3 regions of the Janthinobacterium sp. CG_23.4 genome follow, and region 2 is predicted to be linked to each of the others. Evidence: predicted binding sites of a transcription regulator. Region 2 holds the regulator's gene; each other region holds the start of a gene.
What was found. The regulator FNR, encoded in region 2, switches genes on or off when oxygen is low (the NO sensors DNR and NnrR bind a similar motif). The targets are predictions, from matches to a motif close to TTGATNNNNATCAA.

Region 1 (4,222 bases), 4.5 Mb from region 2:
CATCAGACGGCCCTGTTCTCGGCCACCATGCCTTCCGTTATCAAGCGCATCGCCACTACCTACCTGAGCAATCCAGCCGAAGTGACGGTCGCCGCCAAGACGGGCACGGCCGACAACATCCGCCAGCGCTACTGGCTGGTGTCGGGCATGCACAAGCTCGACGCGCTGACACGCATCCTGGAAGCGGAAGCGTTTGACGGCATGATCATCTTTGCCCGCACCAAGCTGGGTACGGAAGAGCTGGCCGGCAAGTTGCAAGCGCGCGGCTTCTCGGCTGCCGCCATCAATGGCGACATCCAGCAAGCGCAGCGCGAGCGCACGATCCAGCAGTTGAAAGACGGCAAGATCGACATCCTCGTGGCAACCGACGTGGCCGCCCGCGGCCTGGACGTCGAGCGCATCAGCCACGTCGTCAACTACGACGTGCCGCACGATCCGGAAAGCTATACCCACCGTATTGGCCGCACGGGCCGCGCCGGTCGCAGCGGCGAAGCGATTCTGTTCATCACCCCGCGTGAAAAGAACTTGCTGAAAGCCATCGAACGTTCGACCCGCCAGCCGATCAGCATGCTGGAACTGCCAACCATCCAGGCTGTCAACGACGTGCGTATCGCCAAGTTCAAGGAACAGATCAGCGAAACCCTGGCCCTGGGCGAACTGGAACAGTTCCAGTCGCTGATCGAAGATTTCGAACGCGAACAGAATATTCCCGCCATCGAAATCGCTGCTGCCCTGGCGAAGATGGCGCGTGGCAACGTGCCTTTGTTGCTGGACAAGAACAAGGCGCGCGAGCAAGCCACGTGGCAAGACGACCGTCCTGCGCGCCAAGACCGCTTCGAACGCAACGACCGTCCAGAACGCGGCGAGCGCTTCGAGCGCAGCGAGCGTGGCGAACGTCCGGCCTTCGCGAAAAAGGAACGCATCTCGCGTCCAGCCGACGCCGGCATGCAAACCTTCCGCATTGAGGTAGGTCATCAGCATGGCGTGAAACCGGGCAATATCGTGGGCGCTATCGCCAACGAAGCGGGTATCGATTCGAAAAACATCGGCCGCATCGAAATCTATGACGATTACAGCGTCCTGGACTTGCCAGACAGCATGCCGAAAGAATTGCTGGACCAGCTGAAAACCGTGTGGGTGGCGGGCCAGCAGTTGCGCATCAGCCGCGACGGCGACGCGCCGGACCTGGCGCCAGCGGCCGCGCCGCGCAAGCCGTTCGCATCCAAGACCGCAGCCGCGTTCAAGGATGCGCCAGCGGACGCGGGCGATGCAGCAGCAGCACCGCGCGCGCCGAAGAAGGAACGTCCACGCCCAGGCGTGACGGCCTACCGCATCGAAGTGGGCCGTGAGCACGCCGTGACGCCAAGCAATATCGTCGGCGCCATCGCCAACGAAGCGAACCTGGAAGCCAAGCATATCGGCCGTATCGATATCTTTGACAACTACAGCGTGCTGGACCTGCCGGAAGGCATGCCACCGGAAATTCTCGACCATCTGAAATCGGTCGTGGTCTCGGGCCAGAAACTGCGCATCAGCCTCGACGACGGTACGACCGAGCGCAAGCCTGCGCCACCGCGCCCGAAGTCGCCACCGCGCAAAACGTATAAGTAATACCTGAGCAAGCCTGCTGCGCGTCGCACTTTGCGGCCGGCGATGCTCATGGGCACTGCACCCCCGTACAGAGTACGGCGGTGCTTCCCGGCTACAAATCACTGCCGCTCGCTACGGTTTTGCCTGGCGTTGTGACTGGCAGGGTAGCGATTGACTTCACCGGCGCTACGGCGCCCGTGTTGCGAATTAGAGACATATTGCTCACTGGCGCGTTCGCGCCAGTTTTTTATTTCCCCCATATATATTCATTATTGCAGCGTCATGCTTGCCGGCAAGGCTTCGGCACGTGCCGCGAATTATCGCAATGCCGCCGCGCCTTTTTTATCTGAGCAAACACCATGTTTATTGCCTACCGCACAGATACATAATTTTTTATTAATCATTTTGCTTGCGTACAATTTAAATTTTTAATTTAAATAAAATCAATTAAGTTGATCAAATGTAAATTTAAAAACACAAATAAATTGATTTTTATTAAATTGTTTGACCTGTGCGAGAGTCGCCGTGGCGATATCTCGCCGCTGCTTGATGTGATATATTGTTTTTATGTTTTTGTTATGCTAGCCGAAAAAATAAAGGAGCGACGATGCGGGTTAATATGCCTATCACGCAAAATGAATACGTATTAAATGAAGGCATGACGATTGTTTCCACCACGGATTTACAGGGAAATATCAATTACGCCAATCAGTATTTTATTGAAGTCAGCGGTTTTTCAGAAATGGAACTGCTGGGTGCTCCACAGAACATACTGCGCCATCCCGATATGCCGGCCGAAGCGTTTGCCGACCTGTGGGATACCGTCAAGACGGGCACGCCATGGACCGGCATGGTCAAGAACCGCTGCAGGAATGGCGATTTCTATTGGGTCTTCGCCAACGTTACGCCCGTCATTGAAAACGGCCGTCCGATCGGCTACATGTCGGTGCGGACCAAGCCCACGCGTGAGCAAGTCAATGAGGCGGCAGCCCTGTACAAGAGTTTTAAAGATGGCAATGCCGCCAGGCTGGCGATGCGCAATGGCCGCGTCGTGCGCCAGGGCTGGGTCGCCAAGCTGGCCGAGTGGCGCAAGCTGAGCCTGTCGCAAGACCTGGCCGTGCATTTCCTCATCTTTGGCGTGGTGCTGGCCATCCTCGGCGGCGCCGTGTGGAATATCGATGGCGACACGAGCACGGCCACGCGCAGCTGGCTCAGCGGCGCGGCCGTCGCGGCCGTCGCGTTGCTGCTGTATTTCTGGGCGCATTTGCACAATTCGCTGGTCGCGCCCATGGGCGACGCCATCATGGTAGCGCGCAAGATGGCCGGTGGCGACTTGACGGGCGTGATCGACAAGGTGCGTGATGATGATATGGGGCAATTGATGGCGGCCTTGCGCCAGACCAACATCAACTTGCATAGCATCATCGGTGACGTGCGCGCCAACTTCGAGGATATCCGTGTCACCACGGCGGAAATTGCCACGGGAAACATGGACTTGTCGAGCCGCACGGAATCGCAGGCGTCCAGCCTGGAGCAGACGGCGGCCAGTATGGAAGAATTGACTTCCACCGTGCAAAACAGTGCCGACCACGTTGCCACGGCCCACGACCTGGCGCTGAAGGCATCCACCGTCGCGGCCAAGGGCGGTACCATCGTCAGCGACGTGGTCACCACGATGAATGAAATCAGTACTTCGTCGCGCAAGATTCTCGATATCATCGGCCTCATCGACGGCATCGCTTTCCAGACGAATATTCTTGCCTTGAACGCGGCCGTGGAAGCGGCCCGCGCGGGCGAGCATGGCCGCGGCTTTGCCGTCGTCGCTGGTGAAGTACGTAACCTGGCGCAGCGTTCGGCTACTGCGGCAAAAGAAGTGAAAGACCTGATCGACCATTCGATCGCCACCGTGAATGCGGGCAGCGTGCTGACCAGCAATGCGGGCGCCACCATGACGGAAGTGATTGCCTCGGTGGCCCGCGTGACGGAAGTGATGGACGAGATTTCCTCCACCACGCGCGAGCAGAACCAGGGCATCGGGCAAGTCAACCAGGCCGTCATCCACATGGATGGCATCACGCAGCAGAATGCGGCGCTGGTGGAGCAAGCGGCTGCGGCAGCTACCAGCCTGGCGCAGCGCACGGACAGCGTGGCCCGGTCGATCAGCATTTTTAAACTGAAGGCGTCGCCCAGGCGCAAGCCTGCCGGCGTGGGCCGCAGCCCTGGCGCGGGCAAGGGCATGGCACCACGTGCCTTGCTCAAGGCACGCTAGTCAAGCTGCAAAACGTCGGGGTCAGTCACTGCGTGATCAGAATGCTCCCCATTGGGGCGCATTCCTCCGTCGGGTCTGCCCCCCATTTACCTGCCGTCAGCTAGGCGCTACAGCCACTACTTTTTCAGCCGGTACACTTCCCCGCTGCGCACCTTCCGTACCACCCCATCTGCACCAAACAAAATCACAAACTCGCCGTGCGCGCCTGCGGCGGTCGGATAGTTGTAGCTCCACACTTCATTGCCGCTGTCGAAACGGATGGCCGTGCTGTCTCCCAGCGCCGCGCGCACTTGCTCGCGCGTGCTGCTGCCTGGCTGCACCGTTTGCTCCAGCGTAGCGTAAGACACGGTCTTGCTTGCCTGC
Region 2 (4,222 bases):
GTGCGTGCAAGTGTGTCCGACCGGTATCGATATTCGCAACGGCCTGCAGTATGAATGCATCGGCTGCGCCGCCTGCGTCGATGCCTGCAACAGCGTGATGGATAAGGTCGACCGGCCGCGCGGACTGGTACGCTACAGTACCGACCATGCGATGGAAAACAACTTCAGTTCGCAGCAAATCCGCCAGCGCGCCACGCGCCCGCGCGTACTGATCTACACCGCCATCCTGGGGCTGATCATCATCGCCGTGTGTACCTCACTGGCCCTGCGCACCCCCCTGAAAATGGACGTCATCCGCGACCGCGGTTCGATGGGTCGCGAAGTGGAAGACGGCATGGTCGAGAACGTTTACCGCTTGCAAATCATGAATACCTCGGAGCAAACTCAGCATTTTAAAATCAGCGTTTCCGGCTTGCCGGGCCTGACCTTGCTGACGCGCGAAGAGGTGACGTTACAGCCGACGGAAACGCTGGGCTGGCCCATCCGCCTGCGCGTGCCGCACGGTGTCGGCGAGAAGGGCTCGAACAAGATTGCCATCGAATTGCACTCGCTGGATAACCCAGCGTTGCATGTGCGTGAAGGCGCGGTATTCATCGTGCCGCGCTAAGGTTGATGTTGGGGTCAGATCCCTCGGGTCTGACCCCGGCATTTCGCCGTTGGGCCAGCATCAAACATGCGTTAGCTTTACTTTATTTTCAACCCAGAAGCAAAAGCTGGGGTCAGGCCCAAAGGGCCTGCCCTCAAGGAGAACAAAATGTCCGACAGCCTCAAGCTGCAAGCACCCGTTGCACCATGGTACAAGCATCGCTGGCCTTGGCTGCTGATGATCGGTCCCGGCCTGTCCATGGTCGTTGGCAGCTGCATGGCGTATATCGCGTTTACGCAGCCCGATGCGCTGGTGGTGGGCGATTATTACAAGCAGGGTAAGGCCATCAACCAGGACTTGCGACGCGACACGGTCGCCAGCAAGCTGGCGATGGCTACCAGCCTGTCCTATGACGTGGCGTCGGCGCGTCTCAGTGGTTCCGTGCGCAGCGTCGGCAAGGCTTACCAGGGTCCGTTGCAGCTGCACCTGGCGCATGCGACCCTGCCGGAAAAAGATATCAAGCTACTGGTGCAGCCCGATGCGGCCGGCAACTTCTCAGTAGCGCTACCGATGCTAGAGCGCAGCCGCTGGCAAGTGCTGGTGGAAAACGACAAACGCGAGTGGCGCCTGTCCGGCATCTGGACCTGGCCACTGCAGCGCAGCATCGCGCTGCAGGCGGATGCAGAACTATAACGTACAGCGCCGGGAAAAAACCGTAGCGAGCGGCAGTGATTTGTGGCTAAGAGCACAGCGAGCATCTCAGGCCGCAAAGCGCGACGCGCAGCAGGTTTTGACGGTGCTATTATTTGCAGGCGTCCGTGCCGGCCGTAATGGCCTTCAATATTGCCGGCTGCAAGATCTCGATCTCGCGGTTGGAAACGCGCAGCCAGCCTTCCTTCTTAAACTTCGACAATAAGCGGCTGACGCTCTCGATGGTCAACCCCAGGTAGTTACCAATTTCCTCGCGCGACATGCGCAGCTGAAATTTGCTGGCCGAATAGCCGCGCGCTTCATAACGCGAAGCCAAGTTGACGATAAAGGCGGCAAAACGCTGGGTCGCCTGCATATTGCCCAGTAACAGCATGACACTTTGCTCGCGCGTGATTTCCTGACTCATCATGCGATGGAAATGGCGCAGCAAGGTTGGCATATTACCCAGCAATTGTTCCAGGCTGGAAAATGGAATTTCACACACTTCACTATCTTCCAGCGCCACCGCATTACAGTGGTGGCGGTCGGCGCTGATGGCATCCATGCCCAGCAGTTCGCCGGCCATCTGAAAACCCGTCACTTGCTCTTCGCCGCCAGGATTGATCTGGTACGTCTTGAAATGCCCCAGACGAATCGCGTACAAGTTCTGGAACGAATCGCCGATGCGAAACAGCGAGGCACCACGCACAATCTTGCGACGACGGCCGATGATCTGGTCTAGCCTGTCCATGTCGCCCACATCGAGACCCATCGGCAGGCACAATTGATGCATGCTGCAAGTCGAACATCGCGCACGCAATGCTTCCACGTTCACTGCGGGCAAGGTGAGAGTGAGGAGCGCTTCAGTCATGTCGGTACCTTTTAGAAAATGCAATAACAAGTTTACTGCATACAGAGTTGCCGTGTGCCAATTTCAGCGTAATTTCGGTGAATAAACGACGTCCATCCTTTAATTATATGGCAACATCGTCAAAAGCCCATACGGGGAGGGCAATTTACTCAGCGCCGCTTGCAAAGTTAATGTATTGATAGGAGAATTCTTGAAGGCGTTATCTGCCGTCTGTGCCGCCCGGTACTCAAAAGGACATCATGAAGCCTCTCGGCATTAAAGCAAAAGTCGCCCTGGCCACCAGCCTGACCTCGATCGCCATGATCGCGCTGGTCACCATGATCCAGGTGCAGCACATGCGCGACGACTTCAGCCAAGTACTGCTGGGCCAGCAATACTCGCTGATCACGCGTACCGCTGCCGAGCTCGACGACAAGCTGGGCATGCTGCTGCAGATTGTCACCCTGACGGCCAGGCAGCAGCCGCCGGAATTGATCGCACAGCCCGCCCAATTGCGCCAATACTATACGCGGCGCTCGATGCTAGTCCTGTTCGACGATGTACTGGTACTCGACGCGCAAGGCGCCATCGTGGCCGACATGCCGCTCGTCAAGGGGCGCGCAGGCATCAACGTCACCGAGCGCGAGTATTTCCAGACCGTCCTGCGCACGCGCCTACCCATGATCACCGAGCCAATGCTGAGCAAGTCGAGCGGCATGCCCATCGTGCAAATGGTCGCACCCGTCATGGCCGCCGATGGCCAGGTGGCCGGCATGGTGGTCGGCGTGCTGCGTTTGTACAAGGACAACCTGCTGGGGCGCCTGCGCTCGGAAAAAATCGGCAAGAACGGCTATTACTCGATTCTCACGCGCGGCGCCGTGCCGCGCTACGTGCTGCACCCCGACCCCAGCCGTTTGCTGCAGCCGCGCCAGCCGGACACCAATCTGGCGACCACCGCGCTGCTGAAACAAGATGGCGAAGGCAGCATGATCAGCACCGACAGCCGCGGCATCACGGCCGTCAACAGCTTCAAGCGCCTGAAATCGGTGAACTGGCTGCTGGCTACCTCGCTGCCCGTCGATGATGCCTTCGAGCCGTTCGATGGTGTGCTGTACCGGCTGGTGCTGTGGGGCATCCTCGCTTCGCTGCTGGCCGCTTTTGTTCTGGGCTGGCTTACCGTGCGCCTGCTGTCGCCGCTGGTACGCCTGCGCGACACCCTGCAAGCGCTGCGCACCAGCGGTAGCCGTTTCAGCCCGGTACCGGTGCGGCAGCGCGACGAGATCGGCGAACTGACGGAAGCGTTCAACGACCTGATGAGCGAACGCGATCGCCTGCAGCAAGAGCTCGAAGCACGCGCGGAGGAGTTGGAACAGGAGCGCGACCGGGCCGAGGCGGCCAACCGCGCAAAGAGCGACTTCGTAGCCAATATGAGTCATGAAATCCGCACACCCCTCAATGCCGTGCTGGGCATGGTGTACCTGCTGGGAAATACCAAGCTCGACACGGAACAGCGCAAGTATCTGACCATGGTGCGCGTGGCGGGCCAATCACTGCTGGGCATCCTCAACGACGTGCTCGATTATTCGAAGATCGAAGCGCGCCGCATGGAATTGTCGCCCGTCGAGTTCGACCTCGATGAAGTCATGAATTCCCTGGCCACGACGATGACCATGAATGCGGGCAAAAAGGAGCTGGAACTGGCCATCGCCGTCGAGCCCGACGTGCCGCGGTGCCTGGTAGGCGACGCCCAGCGCCTGCTACAAATCCTCGTCAACCTCGCTGGCAACGCCATCAAGTTTACCGAGAACGGCGAAGTGGTGGTGGCCGTCAGCAAAGCCGAAAGCGGGAAAGGGCGCGCCTGGCTGCGCTTCGAAGTGCGCGACACGGGCATAGGCATGACGGAACTGCAGCAACAGCAGCTGTTTGCCGCGTTTTCACAGGGCGACCAGAGCATCACGCGGCGCTTCGGCGGCACGGGCCTGGGCCTGGCCATCAGCAAGCAGCTGATCCACATGATGGGCGGCGACATCGCCGTCGCCAGCAGCGAAGGCAAGGGCAGCCGCTTCTCTTTCAGCGTGCCATTCGAGATGCTGGCG
Region 3 (4,222 bases), 1.2 Mb from region 2:
CGCGCTCAACGCGGTCGATGCGCTCCAGGCTTTGCTGCTGGTGTTGCTGCACCAGCGCCAGCGTAGTGGCGCCATCGCCGCCAGCGCCGCGCGGACGCAGCAGCAGCAAGATCAACAACACGATGACGACGGCGGCGCTGCCCAGCAGGCTGTAAAACTCGATAGGGCTCATGGGTGTCAGTCCGGCTTGTTGCGCATCCAGTCGGCTGTCTGATAGAACGATTCCATCAGGCGCACGCGCAAGGACTCTTCGATGCCCGTGTCTTCCATGGCCCAGGCCATGGCGCGCAGCCACTGGTCGCGCTCGCTGGTGCCGATGGCGTAGGGCAAGTGACGCGCACGCAGGCGCGGGTGGCCGAATTTCTCGATATACAAATCCGGGCCGCCCATCCAGCCCGTGAGGAAGAAATACAACTTGTCACGCGAGCCGTCCGTGGAAGGCGGATGCATCACGCGGATGCCGGCGAACTCGGGTTCAAGTTCCATCAGATCATAAAAACGGTCGACCATGTCGCGCAGCACGGGGGCGCCGCCGATGGTCTCGTACAGAGTGGGGGCAGTGGTATCAGTCATGTCCGCCATGATAGCGCAAGCGCCGCTTCCCCACGCGCAGTGCGCTGACAATGCTACACGAGTGCCAGCTTGCGCAGGCGCCGCGTCGACGGCCAGTGGTCCACGCCCACTTCGGCGCGCACCGCCGCGCAGGCCGCCAGCAGCCGGGCGATGCCCGCCTCGTCGAGTCCTGCATTGAGGGTCAGCCGCACGAGGGCGCGATTCTTTGCCGTTGCCGGTGCACAAAACATGGCGCCGTAAATGCCATGCCGCTCGAGCGCCTGGCGCAGCGCCAGGGTGGCCGGTTCGCCGCCCGCTTCCAGCGCCACGATCTGCTCGCTGCCGTCGCTGACGTTGTAGCCGAGTGCGCTCAAGCCCTCGCGCACCTGCACCGTGTGACGCCGCAAAATGGCGCGGCGCGCATCGGCGGCCATGATGAAATCGAGCGCCGCGTCCAGCCATGCCAACTCGTGGGCCAGCAGGCAAGAGCTGAAGATGGCGGGACGCGATTCGGACAAAAAATATCCCTTGAAGCGGCTCGAACAACTGATGAAACCGGCGCGCCCCGCAAAGGCCTTGGCCAGTGACGCCGTGCAGAAATGCACGCGATGACCCAGGTCCCAGGCTTGCACCAGGCCTGCGCCTTGCGGGCCATGCGTGCCCAGCGAGTGAGACTCGTCAACCACCACCACGCAATCGCTGCGCTCGGCGATGTCGAGCAGTTCCAGCAGCGGCGCCAGGCTGCCGTTAGTACTGTACAAGGCATCGACGACGATCACGCCGCGGCCATGTTTTTCCACTTGCCGCCGCAGGTGCGCCATGTCGTTGTGCAAGAAGGCGACGGCGCGGGCCTGCGCCGACAGCACGCCTTCCCACAGAGAAGCGTGGGCCTGCATGTCCAGGTAGACGGGGATGCCGGGGCCAGCGATACACTGCAGCAAGCCAATATTGGCCGCCATGCCGGACTGCGCCAGGATGCCGTCTTCGCAGCCCATGAAGCGGGCCAGACGGCTTTCCAGCCGGTGCTGCTTACTGCCTTCCTGCAAGTACACGGCCGACATCAGCATGCCGCCCGCGTGCGCGTGCAGGCAAGCCACCTGGGCCGCCACCAGCGCCGGCTCGGCGGCGATGGAAAGATAGTCATTACCGGCCAGAAAAATGGCATGCGCTGGTATCGCTTGCCATGCATGCGGATGCTGGCCGCCCAGTAGTTTTTCAATGCGCCCGATGTGATGCGCATCCATGCGCCGCCCGATGTAGTCGGGCAGGCAGTGTTCGGCGCGGGCGAAGGATGGGGCGTGCACGCTAGTGGCGAGGGTCATGGGCTTTCTCCTGGGGACGGTTTGCTGCAAAACTCAAGCCTTCACCGTGTCGCCACCCCCCCCATTGACGTATATCAATGTCGGGCAAAATAAGCGTACAAGCCAAAAGAATTGCGCGATGATAATGTTCTGACAAGGATCAAGGCAGCGTCATGACGCAACAATGGCAAACAGGATGGACACACTGGCGCAGGCGCCTGCTCCATGCGCTGCTCCATGAACGCCTGCCGCACGAAAACCTGGCTTGCCGCGTCGCCATGCTGGCCGCCGTGGGCACGCTGGCGATGCCGCTGTACTACCTGCTATGGCAATTTTTTTTCCCGCAATCCTATGAAAACCTGACCCTGCGCCTGACGGGCATGGCCATCTGCGTGGCAGGCCTGTTTGCGCGCCGCTTCTCGGTGCGCTGGCTGTCGCGCTACCTGCTGTTCGCGCTCAGCTACATCCTGCCCTTCTTCTTCACCTTTATGTTTTTGATGAACCATGCCTCGTACATCTGGAGCCAATCGCTGCTGATCGGCCTGGTGGTGCTGTTTCATTTCGAAACGGGACTGGCCTGCCGCGCCTACCTGATCGGCACGGGCGCCGCCTGCCTGGCCGTTATCTTGCAAGGGGAAGGCGCCTACCTGCTGCAGCGTGAAGTGCTGCAGCAATTGCCCTTGCACTGGTTCACCATCACCGCCCTGTGCGTGGTGAAAGTGGGCCGCAAGGTGCTGGAACGGGAACGGCTGGCGGGCATGGCGGCCGGGCTCGGTTCCGTGGCGCACGAGTTGCGCACGCCGCTGACCAGCGTGGAAGCGAATGTGCGGGGCATGCGCCGGCTGCTACCGCAGCTCGCTGGCCAGGCGGACGACATGGCGCCGCTGCAAGATGCCATGTCGCGTATCCAGTTCGAAGTGCGCCACATGCAGCACATGATCGATTTGTTCCTGATGAGCGCCAGTGCCGTGAACCGCAACTTGCAACCTCGCCAGTCGCTCTCGATGCTGGCGATGGTGGACACCGTGCTCAAGCGCTACCCATTTACCGGCAAGCTGCAGCGTGCCAGCGTCACGCTGGACGTGCGCGCCGACTTCCAGTTTGCGGGACAGGACGAGCTGTGCGTGGTGATCTTGCTGAACCTGCTGAGAAATGCGCTGAAGGCCATCCAGCGGGCCGGCAAGGGCCGCGTGCGCATCATCATCGACGGCGCCCGCCCTGTGCCCAGGCTGCTGTTCATCGACACCGGCTGCGGCATCGCGAAGAACCGCCTGCCGCTGATCTTCGAGCGATTTTATTCCTATCCCGTGCATAACGGCATCGGCATCGGCCTCGCCCTGTGCCGGCAGATCGTCAGCGCCTGGCAGGCGCGCATTGGCTGCGTGTCGCGCGAGCATGCGTATGCAATTTTCATCCTGGAATTTCCCCAGCCCGTGCCTGCCCGCTTCCAGCCCTCTTCTGTCGCACCCTCTTCTCCCGCAAGGTGACGCATGCTACTGCCCGTCTACACCCATCCGACCCTGACCGTCTTGATCGACGACAGCGATTCCTTCCTGAAAAGCCTGGCATTCCAGCTCGATCCTGGCCTGGCGCGCAAGACTTTCCACGACACCAGCAGCGCGCTGGACTGGCTGCGCCACAGCACGCAATTGGGCGAGACGCCACTGCACGTCAATTTCGACACGCAAAACCTGCCGCCCGACCAGTGCAACGTGGCGCTCGATCTCGATAGCATCTGGCGCATCAGCGGCCAGGCGCAGCGCTTCGCCGTGCCCTCGGTGCTGGTGATCGATTACTCGATGCCGCAGATGAATGGCCTGGAATTTTGCCAGGCCGTGCACGACCTGCCTTGCAAGAAGATCTTATTTACGGGGGCGGCCGATGAAAAAGTGGCCGTGACAGCCTTCAACCGGGGCTTGATCGACCGCTACATCAAGAAGAGCGACGACGATGCGCTCGATATCCTGGAACAGGAAGTGCATGCGCTGCAGCGCGCGTTTTTCCTGCAGCAATCGGACACCGTGCGCGACTTGCTATTGCTACACGACTATGCTTTCCTGCAAGACGAAGCCATCGCCGCCGTCGTGGACGCGCTATGCCAGCGCCATGGCTTCGTCGAGTTTTACATCTTCCCCAATCCCAGCGGCATCCTGTTCTTTACGCGCGATGGCCACGCCAGGCTGATGATCATCGAGACCGAGCGCAGCCTGCACACGCAGTACGAAATGGCGCGCGACAGCGACGCACCGGCGTCCTTGCTGCTGGCCCTGCTGGAAATGCGCGTGATCCCTTACTTTTCGGACGCCGACAGCGACGGCATGTATGCGGCGCACATCGGTGAAAACTGGTTCCGCTACTGCGCCGCGCCC

Region 1: a site for FNR is predicted at 2,076-2,089, ahead of H4V96_RS01760 (PAS domain-containing methyl-accepting chemotaxis protein). Genes of this name have one in related genera too.
Region 3: a site for FNR is predicted at 1,939-1,952, ahead of cqsA (alpha-hydroxyketone-type quorum-sensing autoinducer synthase). Genes of this name have one in related genera too.

What each region holds. Positions count from the first base shown of each region.
Region 1 is NZ_JARXUX010000001.1:396,149-400,370, forward strand. Features, by position in the region: gene H4V96_RS01755 (DEAD/DEAH box helicase) at 1-1,611, shown strand, start outside; gene H4V96_RS01760 (PAS domain-containing methyl-accepting chemotaxis protein) at 2,198-3,859, shown strand; gene H4V96_RS01765 (outer membrane protein assembly factor BamE) at 3,976-4,222, opposite strand, start outside.
Region 2 is NZ_JARXUX010000001.1:4,925,658-4,929,879, reverse strand. Features, by position in the region: gene ccoG (cytochrome c oxidase accessory protein CcoG) at 1-607, shown strand, start outside; gene H4V96_RS22040 (FixH family protein) at 755-1,279, shown strand; gene fnr (fumarate/nitrate reduction transcriptional regulator Fnr) at 1,389-2,147, opposite strand; gene H4V96_RS22030 (response regulator) at 2,387-4,222, shown strand, end outside.
Region 3 is NZ_JARXUX010000001.1:3,717,404-3,721,625, forward strand. Features, by position in the region: gene rmuC (DNA recombination protein RmuC) at 1-172, opposite strand, end outside; gene H4V96_RS16660 (group II truncated hemoglobin) at 178-582, opposite strand; gene cqsA (alpha-hydroxyketone-type quorum-sensing autoinducer synthase) at 627-1,874, opposite strand; gene H4V96_RS16670 (HAMP domain-containing sensor histidine kinase) at 2,027-3,340, shown strand; gene H4V96_RS16675 (response regulator) at 3,344-4,222, shown strand, end outside.